2 regions of the Sphingobacterium sp. UDSM-2020 genome follow, and region 2 is predicted to be linked to the other one. Evidence: riboswitches for the same ligand, from Rfam matches in the RefSeq annotation. Region 2 holds a riboswitch; the other holds the start of a gene.
What was found. Region 2 has a riboswitch for thiamine pyrophosphate ahead of thiM (hydroxyethylthiazole kinase). Riboswitches for the same ligand answer to the same signal wherever they lie in the genome.

Region 1 (3,943 bases), 2.2 Mb from region 2:
CCACTGGATAGATTGCTGAAAATCTAAATTATCAAAATGTTTATGTAACACTTTTAATTCATCTAAAATTGAAAGCTTATCATTGGATGCTAAACTATCTGTACCGATTACAATTTTTTGATTATCGTTTACAAAGTTCATTACTTTTGGCAATTGACCTTCAATATAAAGATTCGCCTTCGGACATAAACACCATACGATATCACGGCCCATTCGGTCCACAAAATCAAGGTCTTTCAATGACGTATACGTATTGTGAACCAAGATCAACTTATTAGGATGAGGTAAATATGGTAAATATGACTGAATTGAATTTCTAGCCTGAGCTTTAAACAAATCAGGATTTTTCCCTATTACTTTAAAGAAATCGATAAATCCTCCCGTTTTATAACGAAATAATCTATTTTCTTCATCACTCTCTTGATTATGAATACTGATAATATTAACATCAGAAACCGCTTTTTTAAATTTCTTCAGAAGTATTTTCGAACAAGAATAAGGAGCATGTGGTGTAATTGAAGAATGTGCTGGATCAAATTCATGAATCAAATCCTTAGCCTCCTGCAATCGACCATCAGCTTCATCCGGCTCTACTCCGAAGACTTCAACAAAAGTGTGGTAAAGAATCTTACTAGACTCCTTAATGTTAGATGTGTTATCAGAATTCACGTGATCTCCAACTGCCACAATACCATTATTGTACATTTCTTCATCAGCAGCAGCCATCGCTTTATCAATCACTTTTAAAGAAGTGCCACGACTTGTCATAACCGAAGAAAGAAAAGCTGGTAATCCAGTTTTTTGCGGAATCGTACCCTTCATATGGGACAATTCTAAGTGACAATGCGCATTAATAAATCCAGGAACAATAACTCCTTCAAATTTTTCAATATGCTGGCCGCTCAATTCTACGTCTTTACTTTCATAAATCCCAAGGATTTCACCATCATCATTAACTTTTACCACTCCATCTTTAATAGGTAAAGATGTAATTGGTAAGATATAGGTAGCGCTAAAATATTTCATTATTATAAAAACTTTAATAGTTACTTAGCATTCAGGTCAACGCAAAGGAACTGTGGTTATTAACGTTAAAATTCGTGCCAAAATTTAGTAAAAAAAATATTACCATTAAAAAAAACAAATTTACACAATTAGTTTAATTATTTAATCGTGATAAAAATCAAAGACTTTTAGATAAATTAACTTATAAGAATGTAACATAAATTTAAACCTTAATAAAAACTCCCTTGTTGCTAAAAATAATTAACATGAGCTAAAAGTTTGAATTTTAGCATATTTTTTGAAGGTAGGGAATAAGTTTAAATTCAGCCAATATATTATCTAAAAACCACAATTTTATTCATTTTTGTAGCGATTCAATGACGTTATGTCAGTGAAGCATCGATAAATCATGGAATTATAAATGGACATCCTTTTAGTTATTAAAAAAAGAAACTGGATCAATACAGCTACTTTAAAATCCGAAAGAAGCTAAAGATAAAGCAACACAACATTCATCATAATACAATCCTATAAACGAAAATCTATTCCACTTATTTTTACGAGCAAAACAAATTGATATTCCAAAACTCAATTCCTCAACATCCATTTTTACATTATATTTTTAGTACAGATTTTATTTAATACCTTCGCATTATCAATAAGGGGTGCCTTGTTCTACGAACACGAATAAAGGCTGAGATTATACCCAACAATACATTTATGTGTTGTGCACCTGATCCAGATAATGCTGGCGGAGGGAAAAGGTTAGTTAAATAAGTGAAAAACTGTTGTAACCCCTAGCAATAGTTTGTTTAACTCAAAATTCAATTAAAAAACATGATTAAAAATTTAATCAGCACAGTGCTATTTCTAGGAATAACATTATCCGTATCAGCTCAAAACGCTTTATCCATCAAAGTGTTAGACAATGAAACAAAAAAATCGTTACAGGGCGCAAGTATCGTTCTGACAAAAAATCAGAGTAAGAATTTAACAACTGATCGAAATGGCACTTCAAAGTTTTCAGGATTACCTGATGGACAATACGCCATAACAATCTCTTACATAGGCTATAGTACAGAAAAGAAGCAGATTGATCTGGTACAAAATACTGATCTTGAAATCTTTCTAAAACCACGTGCTATAAAAACAGAAGAAGTCCTGGTCATGGCAACACGTGCCAAAAACAACTCTTCTACAACCTATAAAAATATTAGCAAACAAGATATCGCTAAAAACAATTTCGGACAAGATATTCCATACCTACTAGATCAAACACCATCTGTCGTCATAGGATCGGACGCAGGAGCAGGTATAGGATATACTAATATGAAAATAAGAGGATCTGATAATGCCCGCATAAATGTAACATTGAATGGAATTCCGTTGAATGACGCGGAAAGTATGGGCTCATTCTTCGTCAATCTTCCCGATTTTGCATCCTCTACCGAGAGTATCCAGATTCAAAGAGGAATTGGAACTTCTACAAACGGGGCGGGATCATTCGGGGCATCACTAAACATACAATCCAATACACTCGAAAAAGAGCCGTACGTAGAATTCAACAACTCTTTCGGTTCTTATAATTCTTGGAAAAATACTTTGAAAGTAGGTTCAGGACTACTAAATAATAAATTTGCCTTTAATGTTCGTCTCTCACGTATCTTGAGCGATGGCTATATCGACCGAGCATCTTCCGATTTAAAGTCTTTTTATGTAGATGGAGGTTATTATAGTGACAAACATATTTTAAAGGCCATTGTATTCTCTGGCAAGGAAAAAACATATCAATCTTGGTACGGAACACCAGAGCCAAGATTAAATAATGATGTAGAGGGGATGAAAGATTATGCCGTCAATGATGGCTATACACAGCTAGAAACAGAAAATCTACTAAATTCTGGTCGCACTTACAACAAATACCTATATAAAAACCAAACAGACAACTACACGCAAACACATCACCAGTTACATTACACCAATTTTATCAATGAAAAACTAATTTTTAATGCGGCATTACATTACACCAGAGGTGCAGGCTATTACGAAGAATTCCGACCTGAAGACGACTTTTCAAAATACAATTTACCACCAGTCATTTCAGGAACCGATACCATCAAACAAACCGATTTGGTAAGGAGAAGATGGTTAGATAATTACTTCTATGGGACTACCTTTTCCTTCAACTATAATCCTTCACAGGCAATAAAATTGACATGGGGTGGAGCTGCAAATCAATATAAGGGAGATCATTACGGTGAAATAATCTGGGCAAAATATGCTTCCGCCAGCAACTTAGGGGATAAATACTATCTCAATGATGCTAAAAAAGATGACATCAGCACATTTCTGAAAGCAGACTTTACATTCGAAAAATGGTTATTATTTGCGGATATACAGTATCGTAATATTAATTACCAAGTAAAAGGTGATGACGATAAAATCAAAGGAATGGATTTTAAAAGAAAATTCAATTTTGTAAATCCAAAATTAGGAATTACTTACCTCATCAATGAAAATTCAAATTTATACGCCTCATATGCCTATGCTAGTAAAGAACCTGTCAGAAATGACTTTGTTGATCTAAAAGGAAACAATCCCAAACCAGAGAAAATGCAAGATATCGAAGCTGGCTACCGCTTCAATAATGAAACATTTAACATCGGTACGAACTTTTATGGTATGTTCTATAAAGATCAACTTATTCCGACCGGAGCACTTAATAATGTAGGTTCTCCATTGAGAATGAATATCCCAAATAGCTATAGAATAGGCTTAGAAGTAGATGCCGCATGGAAAATTTCAGCGTACTTTGGTTGGAAAGCAACAGCGGGACTAAGTCAGAACAAAATCAAAAATTACACGGATGAAACGAGTGGAGAATTCATTAAAAAAACAGATATTGCACTTTCTCCGGCAACTATTTTATCAAGCGAGT
Region 2 (3,943 bases):
ATAACCAATTGTGGTGTATGCACCATTCCTATCTTTATGGCATCAGGAAAGACATCGTCCATAATAGATTCAATCTGATCTGCTACAGCTTCCAGCGCTATAGGATAAATTTTGCGGACACCCATCGTATTTTGTACAGGCAATGCTGTCAGTACTGAAGTAGCGTAGCATCCTAATGCTGAAAAAGTTTTGATGTCGGCTTGGATTCCGGCTCCCCCACTGCCGTCGAAACCTGCGATCGTCAGCGTACTTGGATAACGGTATTTTTTCATTTCAAAATTTCATTTTTAAGTTCATAAGCTGCTTTTTCTGGATCTTCACTTCCACATATAGCAGATACTACAGCTAAACAATCGGCACCTGCTTGTATAACACGACGAGCATTTTGTATGTGAATATTGCCGATAGCAACCAGCGGTTTGTCTGTACGTTGCCGAATCTCTACAATACCCTTTAAACCCCATTCTGTGATAGTGTCTTTTTTCGTTTCAGTATTAAATACAGGGCTGATACCCAGGTAATCGGATAATGGAATTTGCTCATTTTTTAACTGTTCAAGATTTTCAATAGAATAACCGACTAGAGGTCTTGGGCTATACCAGACTTCTCTAATACCACGAGGAGAAATATCACGATTACCAACGTGAATACCATCCGCACCTACTTTTTGGGCCACTTCAAGATTATCATTGATGATTAGCGGAATTGTGTATTTATCAGTAATCTCTTTCAATTGTTTAGCTTTTGCTAAGTATAGTTCAGATGTTAGATTTTTTTCTCTAAGCTGTATGACATCGACACCACCCAGAATTGCTTTCTCTGCTACGTGAAGGAAATTTTTCCCACGGCAATCCTGCTCTGAAATTACGAGGTATAGCTGATAAGGAAAAGATGTATCTAAATTCATAATATGCCAAATTTTAATGTATTATTAAATTCAGCCTCAGTGATATTATATAGTTTATCAAGAAGTTTAACTTGCAAACTACCCGGCCCATTACTTTCCTTCTCAGCTAACTCCCCCGCTACTCCGATTAGAGCCATTGCAGCAGTTACAGCCTCTGTTTTATTGGTGATTACAGCCATAAATGCGCCAATAAGCGCAGTTGCAGAACAACCTAAACCGGTTACTTTTGTCATCAAAAGATGTCCATTTTTTAGATGAATCTCCTGACTCCCAGAAATCACGATATCTGTTTCACCAGAAATACAAACAATGGAACCATATTGTTGATGAAGATCCAATGCTGCCAAAACTGCTTCACCACTTTGAGAAGTACTATCCACTCCTTTCGTCTTTATAAGATTAGTTTTGTTTAGTGCGATAATTTCAGATGCATTACCTCTTATGACAGTGGGTTTTTCACGAAGCAATTCTTTTAGAATATGATCGCGATAAGATGTCGCCCCCGCTCCAACAGGATCTAAAACCCAAGGTTTTCCTAAATGAGAAGCAGTATTTGCGGCCAATAACATAGATTCGGACCAAACTTCGTCTAATGTTCCTATGTTAATAACAAGTGAATCGCTGATTGTCACCATCTCGACTACTTCAGATTTAGCATGCGCCATAATGGGTGAAGCACCAACAGACAACAAGGCATTGGCAGTATTATTCATGACCACAAAATTACTGATATTATGTACGAGTGGCGATTGCGCTCTTACTTGTTGGATATACTTCCAAAGTGTTTTTTCCATGTTCATTTCATTTAATAAAAAATCGAATGCTTTAGGAAAAAACCACATACAAAACAGCACAGGTGTACTGTATTGCTTTTCCCTACGTCGGTATTAGCCGTATCAGGTTCAAAGGGACTCTCTCAATTCTTTTTAGAATACCCCTAAAGCATAACAAAGATATAAAATATTAACATTCATTCTTATAGCTATGAAAGTTTATATTGATAACCACAGGATGTATTTTAATACAAGATTGACACCATAATAAAACAACATCAATTCCTATCAAACAGTTGTTTTAACTAAGCTGGCTAATTTTTTCCACTTGTTTTGAGGTAGATGGGTTAATTTATTCATACTATAAAGATGCAAATAAGTAAGATGAAAGAGCTATCAACAAACTATTTTGAATATATTAATTACAGCAACAGAAGAAAAAATACATATCTAATTATTGAGTTATTTGATCTCATCGATTAGAATCTCTTTCAACCAGAATATCAATATTTTTTAAAATAATATTATTCAAAATGTATAACCATTGAAATATACTATTTGTATCTCACCTAGGAGACTAATAAAAAGATGATAATAAAGTATAAAATTAGGGTAAAAAACTTTTATTTTTTTTTTAAAAAGTGTTTTAATCTTTATGTTTTATTTTATATTTGCAATGCCTATTCTTAACAAAAAGAAAATAATTTCATAAAGATTTTATTTTAAATAATATTTCTCTTTTAAGATTTTTTCTGATTGTTAAGTGCTAATCAAACATTATTACGCATTCTATTAATTTAAGATCTAATAATCTTGTTAATTTATGTCAACGATAATTTAACTATTCAAACTAGCTAATAAAAACATAAAGTCAATAAAAAACACACTAACCAAAGAAAAAATTATCAGAATAATACCAACTAAACAATTTTATTTTACCTATTTTTTTATGCATGTATTTTTAAAAAGAACCACAGGAATTGCGTTATGCACGCTATTTAGTGCAACCTCCTTGTTTGCCCAGCAAACCATAAAGGGCACAATTTCTAATGAAAAGGGCCCTATAGCGGGAGTGACAATTACAGTTATCGGCTCAAATCGAGCTGCACAAACTTCACATGATGGAACATTTTCTATCTCTGCTAATCAGGGAGAAAAGCTTCGTATTTCGATGATCGGATATCAAAGTGAGGAAATTACTATTGGTAGTAATAATAGTTTGAAAGTGAGTTTAAAAGAAACTTCTGCATCTTTGGACGAAGTTGTGGTAACAGGCTTTGGTGAGTCGCGTGAGAAACGTCAATTGGGTTATGCAATGACACAAATCAGTGGTGACGAAATCCGTCGAACGAATGCGATTAATCCTATTGCCGCACTACAAGGAATGGTTCCTGGTTTACAGGTTAATGTCGGCACTGGAGGACCACAATCGACTCCAAGATTTCAGATCAGGGGAGCGGGATCATTAAACCAATATGGTAATACTCCTTTGGTGGTTGTCGATGGGATTATTATGGATGAAGAAGTTGTGCTTCCTAATCGTGGTGGAGATCAGGATTTTGGTAATGTGCTTAAGAATATTAGTCCAGACGATATAGCAACAATCTCAGTTCTAAATGGAGGCTCAGTTACAGCATTGTATGGAAGTCGTGCAGCTGGTGGGGTTATTCTAATCACAACAAAAAAAGGATATTCACAAAGAGGATTTGGTATTGGTTTTACACATACTCAGGGCTTTGATAAACCATATGCTACTGCGGATATGCAAGACAAATATGGTCCTGGATCTAATCCAAATGCAGTATATGTGGCTGGAACAGATGGCTATGAACAAATTCCAACAACAAATTATGGGTATAGTTTCGGTCCAAAATTTGATGGTAGAACAGTCAAAGATATTGATGGTAGACTCGTTCCTTTTCAAACGAATAACAATCCATTAGATCTATTCCGTACAGGAAGATATAATAATTCCAACCTATCACTTCAAGGCGGAAATGAACAAACTACGTTTAGGATGTCATATTCCAATACCAATTCTACAGGAGTGGCGCCCAATAACAAGCTCACGAGAAATAATTTTAATTTGAGAGCTACACATCGTATGGGTAAATCGATTATTCTCGATGCAGGTGCCACATATGTCAATAGTCAAAGTTTCAACCCACAATATGGGGGTGAACGTTGGAATATGAATAACAACGTAATGTACGGTTTATCATATGGTATGCCACGTTCTTATGACCTTAATTATTGGAAAGAT

Region 1: it holds a riboswitch for thiamine pyrophosphate, as region 2 does, so the genes downstream of both, JAZ75_RS05280 (TonB-dependent receptor) here and thiM (hydroxyethylthiazole kinase) in region 2, are expected to answer to the same signal.

What each region holds. Positions count from the first base shown of each region.
Region 1 is NZ_CP066166.1:1,213,038-1,216,980, forward strand. Features, by position in the region: gene JAZ75_RS05275 (amidohydrolase family protein) at 1-1,026, opposite strand, end outside; TPP riboswitch at 1,657-1,782, shown strand; gene JAZ75_RS05280 (TonB-dependent receptor) at 1,843-3,943, shown strand, end outside.
Region 2 is NZ_CP066166.1:5,132,211-5,136,153, forward strand. Features, by position in the region: gene thiD (bifunctional hydroxymethylpyrimidine kinase/phosphomethylpyrimidine kinase) at 1-272, opposite strand, end outside; gene thiE (thiamine phosphate synthase) at 269-907, opposite strand; gene thiM (hydroxyethylthiazole kinase) at 904-1,701, opposite strand; TPP riboswitch at 1,764-1,856, opposite strand; gene JAZ75_RS21700 (SusC/RagA family TonB-linked outer membrane protein) at 2,630-3,943, shown strand, end outside.